Regions from separate parts of the Promicromonospora sukumoe genome, predicted to be linked through region 2. Evidence: predicted binding sites of a transcription regulator. Region 2 holds the regulator's gene; the other holds the start of a gene.
The links. Region 2 encodes Rex, which represses fermentation and respiration genes when NADH is low (regulators of the CRP and FNR family bind a similar motif). Its sites were predicted from a motif close to CTTGTGAANNNNTTCACAAG; they were not measured.
Positions count from the first base shown of each region.

Region 1: the regulator Rex is predicted to act here: its motif matches at 4,220-4,239, upstream of mqo (malate dehydrogenase (quinone)).

Region 1 is NZ_JACGWV010000002.1:81,206-87,962, reverse strand. Features, by position in the region: gene FHX71_RS17640 (condensation domain-containing protein) at 1-579, shown strand, start outside; gene FHX71_RS17635 (ArsR/SmtB family transcription factor) at 655-1,230, shown strand; gene FHX71_RS17630 (MFS transporter) at 1,314-2,600, shown strand; gene mqo (malate dehydrogenase (quinone)) at 2,708-4,201, opposite strand; gene FHX71_RS17620 (SDR family oxidoreductase) at 4,394-5,353, shown strand; gene FHX71_RS17615 (maleylpyruvate isomerase family mycothiol-dependent enzyme) at 5,418-6,119, opposite strand; gene FHX71_RS17610 (pyridoxine/pyridoxamine 5'-phosphate oxidase) at 6,239-6,757, opposite strand, start outside.
Region 2 is NZ_JACGWV010000003.1:539,854-546,610, reverse strand. Features, by position in the region: gene aqpZ (aquaporin Z) at 1-5, shown strand, start outside; gene FHX71_RS26485 (MarR family winged helix-turn-helix transcriptional regulator) at 115-636, opposite strand; gene FHX71_RS26480 (YceI family protein) at 837-1,388, shown strand; gene FHX71_RS26475 (hypothetical protein) at 1,479-2,453, opposite strand; gene FHX71_RS26470 (redox-sensing transcriptional repressor Rex) at 2,480-3,127, opposite strand; gene FHX71_RS26465 (glutaredoxin family protein) at 3,188-3,436, opposite strand; gene FHX71_RS26460 (Pr6Pr family membrane protein) at 3,451-4,122, opposite strand; gene FHX71_RS26455 (HAD family hydrolase) at 4,201-4,995, shown strand; gene FHX71_RS26450 (SRPBCC domain-containing protein) at 4,992-5,510, opposite strand; gene FHX71_RS26445 (ArsR/SmtB family transcription factor) at 5,507-5,833, opposite strand; gene FHX71_RS26440 (30S ribosomal protein bS22) at 5,945-6,043, opposite strand; gene FHX71_RS26435 (potassium channel family protein) at 6,266-6,757, opposite strand, start outside.

The DNA.
Region 1 (6,757 bases), on a different contig from region 2:
TCGGCGGCCGTGCTGGTCACGCTCGCCGGGGCGGTCGCGGACCTGGGCGGGCCCGGCGTGCTGCACACCCTGCTGCCGGTGCACACCCGCGCGGACGACGCCGCCCGCCGGTCCGTGGGCTGGCACACCACGACGGTGCCGCTGCGCGTCGACCCCGGCGTCGGCCCCGCGGGCGCGCCGGCCCGGGCCTGGGCCAGGCCGGCGCACACCGCCCGCCACGACGCGGACACCGCGCTGGCCGCGACCGCCAAGGCGCTCCGGGCCGCGCGGGAGCTGGCCGCGGTGCCGCTGGAGCAGGTCGTCGGCACGCTGCCGAGCCCGCTGCGGTTCCCCCGCACCGACATCTTCCAGGTGTCGTACCTGGACTACCGGCGGCTGCCCGGGCACGCGGCGTCCGCCGGGCGGGGCGCGCACCACGTGTCGGCCGCGACCCGCGCCGACGACCTGCAGGTCTGGGTGTCCCGCACGGACGACGGCATCGCCGTCCGCGCCCGCATGCCCCGCACCCCGGAGGCCGTCACGACGGTCGACGCCGTGCTGGACCGCTGGTCGGAGCGCCTGACGGGTCTGGCGGGCTGAGCCCACCCCGCGTCCGGGGCGCCGGGACGGGCGTCGGGGGCGACGACGCCGGTGGCGCCGTCCTACTCTGCCTGCATGGCTACCGACGACGTCCGCACGCTCACCGAGGCCAAGGCGGTCACGGCCCTGGCCAACCCGGCCCGCTCCCGCCTGCTCGACTCGCTGACGGCCGACGGCCCCGCGACGGCGTCGGTGCTGGCGGAGCGCACGGGGCTGGCCGTCGGGAGCATCAGCCACCACATGCGGGTGCTGGCCTCCGCCGGGCTGGTCGAGGAGGCGCCGGAACTGGCCCGTGACCGGCGCGAACGCTGGTGGCGCCGGGCGGCGCGCTCCATCACCTGGGGCCGCTCCACCTTGCCGCCCGACGCCGAGAGCCAGCGGCAGGCCGTGGCCGCCGAGGAGTTCATGCTGGCGCGTCAGGTCGAGCGCGCCCGCACCTGGCTGGAGCGCCCCGAGCAGGACGACGACTGGAGCCGGGCCGAGCTCTCCACCGACAGCTGGCTGCGCCTGACGCCCGGCGAGCTGCAGGAGCTGACCGACGAGGTCAACGAGCTGGTGGGGCGCTGGAAGGAGCGGGGGCGAGCGGCGGCGGACGACCCGAGGGCTGAGCACGTCTTCCTGTTCGCGCGGGCGTTCCCGTCCCGGCCGTAGTCCTGCTCGCTCCGTAGGCCGCGCCCGCGGAGTTTCTGCAAAGACTGTTGTACAAGAACTGTTGTAGATATAGCCTGCTCGGCATGACGACGTCGACCGCGCCCTCCGAAGTCGTAGTGCCGCTCGCACGCAACCGGGCCTTCGGCCTCCTGTGGCTGGGGGAGGGCGTGAGCGTCGTGGGCAACGCGACGACGTCGGCCCTGCTGCCGCTGCTCGCGGTGACGCAGCTCGACGCCGGGCCCGCCTGGATGGGCCTGATCACCGCGGCGGCCTGGCTGCCCTGGCTGCTCATCGGGCTGCCGGTGGGGGCCTGGGTCGACCGGCTCCCGGCCCGGCCGGTGATGATCGTCGCGAACCTGGCCGCCGCGGTCTCGCTCGCGAGCGTGCCCGTGGCGTTCGCGCTCGGCGTCCTCACCCTGGTGCAGATCGCGGTGGTCGCGATGGTGGGCGGCGTCTGCACGGTGTTCTTCCGCACCGCGTACCAGGTGTTCCTGCCCGAGGTGGTGCCCGCCGGCCAGCTCGAGGCGGCGAACGCGCGCCTCTTTGGCACCGAGTCCGCGGCGAACGTCGCCGGCCCCGGGCTCGGCGGCCTGCTGGCGCAGTGGCTGACGGCGGCGCTCGGGCTCGCGCTCGACGCGCTGACCTTCCTCTGGTCGGCGGTGTGCCTGTGGCGCATCCGGCCGGCCCGCGCCGCCGCGCCCGAGGACGGCCCGGTCGGCCCGGTCGGCCCGGCGGACGGACTCACGGCGCGCATCCGGGAGGGCGTGGAGCTGGTCCGCCGCGACCGCTACCTCCCGTGGTTCGTGGGGATGGGCGGCGCGTCGAACTTCGGGCTCACCGGGTACGGGGCGCTCCTGGTCCTGTTCCTGGTGCGCGACCTCGGGCTCACGGAGGCCGGGGTCGGCGCGGTGCTCGCGCTGGCGGGTGCCGGCGGCGTCGTCGGCGCGGTCGTGGCGCCGTTCCTGAGCGCGCGGCTCGGCAGCGGGCGGGCCTCCACCGTGCTGCTCGTGCTCTCCGGGCCGACGGCGCTGCTCGTGGGCGCGGGACTGCCGGGGTGGGGCGCGGCGATCAGCGGGGCCGGCGGGTTCCTGGTCGGCCTGTGCGTCGTCTCGGGCAACGTGATCCGCAACGCGTGGCGCCTGCGCTACGTGCCGGCCGGGCTGCGGGGGCGCGTGATGACGGTGATGCAGGTGGTCAACTTCGGCACGATGCCGGTGGCCGGGGTCGCCGCGGGCTGGCTGGGCGGGGTGCTCGGGGTCCGCGAGACCATCCTGCTCATGGCCGCGGTCCACTGCCTCGCCACGTGGAGCATCCTGGTCTCGCCGCTGGCGCGGCTCCGCGAGCTGCCGCAGGGCACGCTGGGTGGCTGACGGCGCCGTCGTGCACACAAATGAGCGCGGGGGTAGTTGCACTCTCAGAAGTGAGAGTGCAACTACCCCCGCGCTCAACTACGTCCGGGCCAGCCGGGCCGCCGGCGTCAGGCGCCCGCCGGGACCTTTTCCGCCTGGGCGAGCTGCGCGGCGTCGTCGGCCACGCCGCCACCGAGGCTCGGCATCATGGTGGTGAGCTGCGGCTCCCACTCGGCGTACTTGGCGGGGAAGCAGCGCTCCAGCAGGCCGGTCATGGCGGCGACGGCGGTCGAGGCGCCCGGGGAGGCGCCGAGCAGGCCGGCGATGGTGCCGTCCTGGGACGCGACGACCTCGGTGCCGAACTCCAGCACGCCGCCCTTGCCCTTGACCCACTTCATCACCTGGACGCGCTGGCCCGCGGTGATCTGTTCCCAGTCGCCCGGCTGCGCGGTCGGCATGAACCGCTGCAGCTCGTGGAACTTGGTCTCCGGAGCGGCGACGACCTGGCCGACCAGGTAGCCGGTGAGGTCCATGTTCTTCGCGGCGACGCCGAGCATCGTGCCGATGTTGTGCAGGCGCAGCGACGTGATCAGGCCGAGGTACTTGCCCTTCTTCAGGTAGTTCGGGCTGAACCCGGCGTAGGGGCCGAACATCAGGTAGCTCTTGCCGTCCACGATGCGCGTGTCCAGGTGCGGCACGGACATCGGCGGTGCGCCGACGTCGGCCTTGCCGTAGACCTTGGCGTTGTGCTGCGCGACGATCTCGGGGTTCGCGGTGCGCAGGAACTCGCCCGAGATCGGGAAGCCGCCGTAACCGCGGGCCTCCTTGATACCCGAGGCCTGGAGCAGGGGCAGCGCGCCGCCGCCCGCGCCCACGAAGACGAACTTCGCCCGGACGGTGCGACGGCGGGTGCCCGCGTTCCAGGAGCGGTCGTTCAGGGTCAGGCGCCAGCGCCCGTCCCGCAGCTTCTTCAGGCCCCGGACCTCGTGGTTCAGGTGCAGCTCGGTGTTGTGCGCCGTGGCGAACTCGACGAGCTTCTTGGTCAGCGACCCGAAGTCGACGTCGGTCCCCGCGGCGGCGCGCGTGGCCGCGATGGGCTCGTCGGCGTCGCGGTCCAGGGTCATCAGCGGCGTCCACTGCCCGATGACCTCGGGGTCGGAGCTGAACTCCATGTCGCCGAACAGCGGGTGCGCGCTCAGTGCGTCGAAGCGACGGCGCAGGAAGTCGACGTTCTCGGCGCCGCGCACGAACGTCATGTGCGGGGTGACGTTGATGAAGTCGGTGCCCTCCATCAGACCGGCGGTGAGCAGGTGGTTCCAGAACTCGCGGGAGGTGTGGAACTGCTCGTTGATCTTCACCGCCTTGGAGATGTCGACGGAGCCGTCCTTGCGCTCCGGGGTGTAGTTCAGCTCGCAGAGGGCGGCGTGGCCGGTGCCCGCGTTGTTCCACGGGTTCGACGACTCGAGGGCCACCTCGTCGAGGCGCTCGTAGATCCCGACACGCCAGGTCGGCTCGAGGATCGTGAGCAGCGCGCCCAGCGTGGCGCTCATGATCCCCCCGCCGATCAGCGCGACGTCGACCTCTTCGGAGGGACGCGGGGCTGTCTGGAGGTAAGAAGTCACGCCTAGAAAGATAGCGCGCTTGTGAAAAGCGGAACGAGCGCTGTGGCATGAATCACGTGATGTGTTCCGTGACGTCCCTCACGCGGCCTTTCTCACGCGTGCCTGTACGCAGCCTGTGATCGTCAGGTCCTGGATAGGTCCGCGCCGGCCGCCCAGGATCGGTGTCAACGACGACACGAAGGAGCGGGGCCCATGTCACGCACACCGATGGACATCACCGTGCCGAGCCTGGCCGGGAAGCGCGCGCTGGTCACCGGCGCGAGCGACGGGATGGGGCTGGGCATGGCGACCCGGCTGGCCGCGGCGGGCGCCGAGGTGGTCATGCCCGTCCGCAACCCCCGCAAGGGCGAGGCCGCGGTCACCACCATCCGGCGCACGGTGCCCGACGCTCGGCTCTCGCTGCGCAACCTCGACCTCTCCTCGCTGGACTCGGTGGCCGCCCTGGGCGACACCCTGCGCGAGGAGGGCCGGCCGATCCACGTGCTGATCAACAACGCGGGCGTGATGCGGCCGCCGAGCCGGCAGAGCACCGCCGACGGCTTCGAGCTGCAGCTCGGCACCAACCACCTGGGCCACTTCGCCCTGGTCGGCCACCTCCTGCCCCTGCTGCGCGACGGCGGGGCCCGGGTCACCTCCCAGGTCAGCGTCGCGGCCCGGAGCGGCGCCATCAACTGGGACGACCTGAACTGGGAGCGCTCGTACGACGTGATGCGGGCCTACGGCCAGTCGAAGATCGCGTTCGGGCTCTTCGGCCTGGAGCTGGAGCGCCGCAGCCGGGCCCAGGGCTGGGGCATCACCAGCAACCTGTCCCACCCCGGCGTCGCGCCCACCAACCTGCTGGCCGCCCGTCCCGAGATCGGGCGCAGCGAGGACACGCCGCAGATCCGGATGATCCGCTGGCTCTCCGAGCACGGTATCCTGCTCGGCACCCCGCGGACGGCGGGGCTGCCCGCGCTGATGGCCGCGACCGACCCCGCCGCCCGGCCCGGCGTGCTCTACGGGCCCAGCGGCCCCGGCAACCTGGGCGGGCGGCCCGCCGAGCAGCAGCTGTACGCGCCGCTGCGCAGCGTCGAGGAGGCCGCCCGCGTCTGGGAGATGTCCGAGCGGCTCACGGGGGTCAGCTTCGCGGCGGCCGTCGGCGACACCGCGTGAGCACCCACAACGTGTCAGACGCTCAGGTCCCTCGGGGGACCTGAGCGTCTGACACGCGGTGGGCTCAGGCGGCCGGCAGCGCCGACGGCCACGGGCCGAGCTCCGGCAGGTCGCCGGGCAGCGGGTTCGCCGGCGTCCGTCCCGCCAGCCAGGCGGTGACGTCCCGCGGGTCGCCGGCGACGTCGTCCACGGACACGCCGTCGGGCAGCCGCACCGCGAGGAAGTCGCGCAGGTGCGCGCACAGCGCGTCGTCCCACGTCTCGTACCCGACCGCCTGCGCGGTGCCGGCGAGCGCGTCGACCGAGTGGATGCGCACCTCACGCCACCAGGCGAGCACGCAGCCCGACAGCGGCCCGCCGCGGTACCCGCTCGGGGCGTCCCACTGCGGCGAGCCGGGCTCGGGCCACGCGCTGCCCAGGTCGTCCCGGAGGGCACCGAGGGCGGCGAGGTGCTCCGTCGTCGTGCGCCCGGCGCCCGCCTCGATGCCCGCGGCCCGGGCCTCCGGGCTCGCGTACACGGGCACCACCTCGCCGCGCCCGACGGCGCGCACCTGCCCGAGCATGGCCGTACCCAGGGCCGTGACGTGCGCCAGCACGTGTCCGCGGGTCCAGCCCTCCAGGGTCGACGGCCCGGCGAGGTCGTCGGCGGTCAGCCGCCCGACGGCGGACAGCAGCGCGTCCAGCCCCGCCGCGGCGTCGGTACGGGCATGCGCGATCAGGTCGGTGCTCGGGGAGGTGCTGGGTGTGCTGCTCGGTGCGGTCGTCACAGGGGGTATCCCTTCGTAGGGGCGGGGCTGGATCGAGGTGTCAGACACACAGGTCACCCGAGGGACCTGTGGGTCTGACACGGGGGTGCGTCTGGCGCGTGGCTCGGTCAGGGGCAGGCTCAGGGCCAGAGCAGGCTCGTGGACCAGCCGTCGGCCTCGGCCCGGTACAGCAGGCGGGTGTGCGGGCCGTCGTCGGGCGCCTGCCAGAACTCCACCTCCGTGGGGGCCAGCACGTAGGCGGTCCAGTCCGGGGCCGCCAGCCCGGGGTCGGCGGTCACGGTGCGCAGCGCCTCGGCGAACGCGTCCGCGTACTCCTCGTGCGAGCCCAGCGGCTCGCTCTGGTGGTTCACCAGGCCCGCGGCGCGCGACAGGTCCGACCGCGCGACGAAGTCCGCCCGGCCCGCCTCCGCCCCCGCCGACGCCGCCGTACCCGTCACCTTGACCTGCCGCCCCAGCTCGGGCCAGAAGAACGTCAGCGCCGCGTTCGGGTTCGTCGCCAGGTCACGGCCCTTCGGGCCGCTCGACTGCGAGGCGAACCACCAGCCGTCCACCGTCACGTCCTTGAGCACCAGGGTGCGGGCGTGCACCCGGCCCGCCGCGTCCGCCGTCGACAGCGTCGCGGCCTGCGGGGCCAGGAG
Region 2 (6,757 bases):
AGTAGGGCGACAGCTATCCCCACCACCCACGTGTCAGACGCACAGGTCACCCGAGGGACCTGTGCGTCTGACACGCGCCGCGCGCGCCGCGGGCGCTCCGCGCGCGGCGCGCGCTCAGTCGCAGAGGGCCGTGAGGCCTTCCTCGGTGCCGCCCGACACCTTCGAGGACGCCGCGACCTTGGCCATGATGCGGCCGAGGACCTCGAACTCCTCGGGTTCGAGCGCGTCCACCAGGATGCGGCGCACGGCTGCGACGTGCCCCGGCGCCGAGACCTCGAGCGCCGCGTAGCCCGCGTCGGTCATGGTGCAGTTCACCCCGCGACGGTCGCCCTCGGCCGCGCGCCGCTCCACGAGCCCGCGCGCCTCCATCCGCGCGACGGTGTGCGTCAGCCGGCTGCGCGACAGCACCAGGCCGTCCGCCAGCGTCGACATCCGCATCGTGCGCTCGGGCGCCTCCGAGAGCTGCACCAGCAGGCTGTACTCACCGAGCGACAGGTCGAGGGTCCGGTCGTGCACGGCGCCCAGCGCCTCCACGAACCGAGCGGTCCCCTCGAGATAGTGCCGCCAGGAGCCCTGTTGCTCCTCGGTCAGCCAGACGTCGGTTCCCTGGATCGTCTCCGCTGCCACTTCGCCCACCGCCTTCGTCCTCGCCGAGCTGCCGTGAGGGCGGTCCGGCACCCCGGTGCCGTTGTCGCTCCCCGACCCCGATGTGATCTGCGACGCTCCGGGCGCCCTCTAGGAATACGTTACGGGACCCGTTATGTTGGAACGCATCAGATCTAGTTGATCCCTCAACTATCTACCTCAACCGCCGCACCCACAAGGAGTCCACCCTCATGGCCACCCCGCTTCCCGCAGGTCTCACCGCCGGCGCCTACGACATCGACCCCTCGCACACCGCTGCCTCCTTCTCCGTCCGCCACGCCGGGATCGCGAAGGTGCGCGGCAGCATCACCGTCACCTCGGGCACCATCACGGTGGGCGAGGACCTGGAGTCGTCGAGCGTCACCGCCGAGCTGGACGCGGCCTCCGTGAGCACCGGCGACGCCGGTCGTGACGGCCACCTGAAGAGCGCCGACTTCTGGCACGCCGACGAGAAGCCGACCTGGACCTTCTCCTCGACGAGCATCAAGGCCGACGGTGACGACTACGTCATCCTGGGCGACCTGACCATCAACGGGATCACCAAGGGCGTCGAGCTCGAGACCGAGTTCACCGGCACCGCCAAGGACCCGTTCGGCAACAACCGCGCCGGCTTCGAGGCCAACCTCGAGGTCAACCGCAAGGACTTCGGCCTCACGTGGAACGCCACGCTGGAGACCGGTGGCTTCCTGGTGGGCGACAAGGTCAAGATCACGCTGGACGTCAGCGCGATCGCCAAGGGCTGAGCTCCGCCCCACCCTCGTCGCCGCACAGGCGGCGCTCCTGAAGACAGTTCAGCAGGCCCCTACCGACCACATCCACCCGGATGACGGCCGTCAGGGGCCTGCTGAACTGTCTTCAGGAGCAGGAGGCACACGGAGCACCAGCACGATCCAGGCCACGAACCACGGAACGGCCCAGACGGCGGACAACATCGCCGCGAGGTCCAGGCCGGCCGCCGAGACGAACCTCGCGACGCCCCCGACGTCGACGGTCGCGAGGACGAGCAGGACGGCGACGATCACCGCGACGGCCAAGGCCCCGCACCACAGGCCGAGCACCACCCCCCGGCTCCAGGAGCTCCCGCCGGGCCCGGGGTCCGGCGCGAACCGGTCCGCTCGCCGCAGGGCGATGACGAGCCCGACGCCGGCGACCACGCCCGACGCCACCACGACGGTCAGGATCACCCGGGCAGCGGATCGCGTCGCCGGGTCGCCATGGAGCATGCCGAAGACGATGAACCCGAGGGGTGCCAGGCCGACGACGGCCGCGCCCCACGTGACGCCGTTGCGGAGCCCCCACGGCAGCGTGACGAAGGTACGGGACCTCCCCGCGAAGAGCTCCTCGTCCGTGTGGTCCGGCGAGCCGCCGCCGCTCGCGGCCAGGACAGGGTCCGGCTGACCCGCTCCGAGGCGGGCGTCGGCACGGATCGCAGCGACGCGTGCCCGCCGGTCCGCGCGGGTCAGGTCCTCGCCCGCGAAGCTGACCAGCCGGCCCGTCCGATGGTCCACGTGCTCGACGTCGGCCGGGCCCGTTCCCGGGAGGAGCGTGGCGTACCCGGCCGCGTGCTCCCTGGCCGCCCGTGTCCCGGACATCGTGTCCAGAACGCGTCCTGCCAGCACCCCGAGCGCTCCGGGCAGGGCGACGACGGCGGCAAGGACCGGCTCGTCGGCAACCCACAACAGCACCAGACCCACCACGAGGCACCCCATGCCGATGCCCAGGAACCAGCCCCCCACGGCGGAGAGGCTGGACGCGGAGGCGCCGGACAGCGTTCTTCGCACGATCGTCGGGTGCCATTCGGTGGCCAAGCCGACCTCCCCCAGCCGGGTCCGGGTCAGAGGGCCGCAGCGCGTGTCGCCGCGTGGAAGGCCAGGATCTGCAGCTCGCCGCCGACGTCGACCGAGCGCACCACCACGTCGTCCGGCACCTGGAGCGCGATCGGCGCGAAGTTCAGGATCTCGCGGACGCCCGAGCCCACCACGGCGTCGGCCACGTCCTGGGCGCCGTGGCCCGGCAGGGCGAGCACGACCATGGAGACCCGCTCGCGCTCGATGACCTCGGCCACCTCGCGCACGTGCTCCACCATCACGCCGGCCACCCGCGTGCCGACGACGTCGGGCGAGGCGTCCAGCAGCGCGACGACCTGGAAGCCGCGCGTCGCGTACCCCGAGTAGTTCGCGAGCGCGTGCCCGAGGTTGCCGATGCCGACGATCGCCAGCCGGTGCTCCGTCTCGAGGCCCAGGGCGACCGTGATGTACGAGGCGAGCGACTCGACGTCGTACCCGACGCCGCGCGTGCCGAACGAACCCAGGTACGAGAGATCCTTGCGCAGCTGCGCCGAGCTCACGCCCGACCGCTCGGCGAGCTCCGTCGATGACGTGAGGTCCACGCCCTCGGCCGCCAGGTCGCGCAGGGCGCGCAGGTAGTACGGCAGCCTCCCTACGGTTGCTGCCGGGACTGTCCCGTCACTGAGCTCGACCACGTGCTGCTCCCCTCCCCGCGACCACTGTGTCGCGGGCGTACGCACACACTGCCTGGACGATCATGCCAGCAGGCGGGCCAGGCGCGCACCGTCCACGCGCCAGAAACCCTGCTGGACCCCGTCCACCTCCAGCACGGGGACGTACTCCCCGTACTTCTCGCGCAGCGCGGGCGCACTGTCGATGTCCACCTCTTGCCACCGAGCCCCCGAACTCTCGCACACCTGCACGACCACGGCACGTGCGTCCTCGCACAGGTGGCACGCGTCGCGCGTGTAGAGAACGACCCGGGTGTCGGCGGCAGTGGTCACGCCCCGAGGTTACGTCACGCGCGGGGCACCGGACGCTTGGTGTCCGGCAGCCGCCCGTCCGCCCACCGCACGCCCCAGGCCAGGAGCAGGAAGACGACCGCGACGACCGCGGAGTTGGTCACCGCGCCGGCGTAGCCGAGCTCGGTCACGTCCAGGAACGGGTACGGGTACCAGCCCGTCACGGCGCCCCGGACGAACGTGTAGACCAGCCACGCTATCGGGTAGACGACCGACCACCACACCGTCGACCCCGTCACCCGGGGCCGCGGGCCGACGAGCAGCCAGGCGACGACGGCGAACACCGGCGCCAGGACGTGCAGCATCACGTTCGACACCATCCCCGCACCCGTCAGCTCCACCAGCCCGCGCAGCACCGTGTTGTAGACGATTCCGGTCACCGCGATGCAGAGCAGCGCGTCCAGGCGCAGCACCCGGAACACCGGCCCGTCCCGGCGCGGGTCCAGCGCCAGCGCCAGCGACACCCCACCGATCAGCAGGTTCGACTGGATCGTGAAGTAGCTGAAGAGCCGGACGATCCGCTCGGCGTGGGTGGGCGCGGTACCGGCGCCTCCCGTGATGGCCACCACCAGCTCGATACCGAAGCCGCCGAGGGCCAGCACGGCGACCAGCAGGTGCAGGAACCGGGCGAGCGTGGCGCCCTCGGAGAGCCGGATGTTCTGCGTCACTCCCCGGTTCTACCAGCGGTTCCGCCCCGGTGCCCGACGAGGACTTGCGTCCCCTGGCACGCGGATAGAGTGACCTCCATGCCGTCGACGCACCCCTCGTCCGCCACCGCGGCGTTCTTCGACGTCGACAACACGATCATCCGCGGTGCGAGCGCCTTTCACCTGGCCAAGTCGGCGTACCAGCGCAAGTTCTTCGGTACGCGGGACATCCTCCGGTTCGCCCTGATCCAGGCGCGCTACCTGCTCTGGGGCGAGAACCGGGAGGAGATCGACCAGGTGCGCGACCGAGCCCTCTCGCTCATCGCCGGCCGCAGCGTCGCGGAGATCGCCACCCTCGGCGAGGAGGTGTGGGACGCCGTCCTGTCCCTGCGGATCTACCCCGGTACCCGCCGCCTGCTCGACGAGCACATCGCCGCCGGCCACCAGGTGTGGCTGGTGACCGCCACGCCCGTCGAGATCGCACAGCTCATCGCCCGCCGCCTCGGCGCCACGGGCGGGCTCGGCACCGTCGCCGAGCACAAGGACGGCTTCTACACCGGCCGGCTCAAGGGCGACCTGATGCACGGCCAGGCCAAGGCCGACGCCATCGTGGCGCTCGCGGAGGTCCAGGACATCGACCTGGACGAGAGCTACGCCTACGGCGACTCGCTCAACGACCTGCCGATGATGCGGTCCGTGGGGCACCCCTGCCCCATCAACCCGGACCTGCGGCTGCGCCGGCACGCGCAGGAGGTCGGCTGGCCCATCCGCGAGTTCCGCGGGCGGTCGCAGCGCGCGGCCGGTCGCGGGGTGCGGACGGCGTCGTGGGCGGGGGCGGCCTGGGTGCTCGGCCTGGTCCTCCGCGCGGCCCGACGGCGCCTGCGGGGCCACTAGCCGAGCAGGGCCTCGTACTGCTCGCGGTACCCGGCCCAGCCGTGCCGCTCGGCGTCGCCGCCGTGCAGGCGCGGGGGTGTGTCGCCGTCCAGGAGCATCATCAGCGCCGACCAGCACAGGTGCCAGCCCGCGCCGTAGGAGGGGGCCGGGTTGCGGTCGTCGAAGCGGTGCGTGAAGTGCAGCAGGGTCCCGGCCTCGGTGGCCGCGAGGCGGTAGGTGAGCTCCTGGCCGCCCCAGTCGAGCACGAGCAGGTGGGGCGGCTCGACCCGGACCACCCGCGCGGGCTCGGGCTCCTCCGTGTCGTCGCCGTTGTCCGCGAGCACCACCGGGCCTACGGCGGTCAGCTCGCGGTCGGGCCGGTACGGCGCCCAGTGCACGACGTCGGCGGGCCGGGTCAGGGCCGCCCACACCCCCTCGACGGGATGGGCCAGCTCCCGCTCCATCGTGAGCACGTACGCGTCCCCGTCCGGGGCGAGGGAAGCGTCGACGGGGTGCTCGGGCAGGTTGTCGCTCATGAGTCGTCCTCCGTGGTGGGTGCCGTGGCGTCGAGGTGCCGTTCGAGGGCGTCGAGCGCGCTGCCCCACCGCGCGCGGTGGGGTGCCAGCCAGGCCTCGACGTCGGCGAGGGGTGCGTTGGTGAGGCGGTAGACACGTCGTGCGCCCTCGATCCGGACGTCGACCAGGCCCGCCTCCCGCAGCACCCGCAGGTGCTTGGACACGTTGGGCTGCGCCATCCCGAGGTCACCGACCAGCTCGTTCACGCCCTGCTCGCCCTCCAGCAGGAGGTCGAGGATCTGGCGCCGCGACGAGTCGGCGAGCACGGTGAAGCCATCAGCCATGACCCCATATTCCCTCGGAGGAATATGCCTGTCAAGGCATATCCCTCCGACGAAGAAGGCCCGGCCCCCGAGGGGCCGGGCCTGCTCGTCACGCGCCCGACGGCGCGCGCGTCACTTCTTGTTGCGGCGCTGGTGGCGCGTCTTGCGAAGCAGCTTGCGGTGCTTCTTCTTGGCCATGCGCTTGCGGCGCTTCTTGATGACGGAGCCCATAGGTCCTCACAATGTTCGGTCGGTCGGTCGGCGGCGGCCCGACGACGGGCCGCGCGGCGAAATGGTCCACGGTTGGTCCGGGACAGTGACGCCATAGTGACGATGGCCGACCAACACGAAAAGGAGTCCGCTACCTAGGCTACCTGTTCTCCCGCGCCGCCCGTAATCGACGGGGGTGTGAGGTGCGCCGGAACGGCCGCCGGGCCGGCCCGGCGCACCCGGTCACGGCCTGGCCGCGAAGCGCTCCAGCAGGTCGGCGTGGCCCGAGCAGACGAGCAGGTCGTTGGCGGAGACGCGGGTCTCCGGCGTCGCGTAGACGAAGTCCACGCCGGGCGACTTCACGCCGATCACGGTGATGCCGTACCGCTTGCGGATGTTCGACTGCGCGAGCGTGAAGCCCTGCGCCTCCCGGGGCGGGCGCATCTTCACGATGGTGAAGCCGTCCTCGACCTCGATGTAGTCGAGCAGCTTGCCGCTCACGAGGTGGGCGACGCGCGAACCGGCGTCGGCCTCGGGGAAGACGACGTGGTGGGCGCCGATGCGGGTCAGTATGCGGCCGTGCTCGGCGGAGATCGCCTTGGCCCAGATCTGGGGCGTGCCGAGGTCCACCAGGTTGCCGGTGATCAGCACGGACGCCTCCAGCGAGGAGCCGACGCCCACGACCGCGACGCCGAAGTCCTTGGCGCCGAGCTGCTCCAGCGCGTCCGGGTTGGA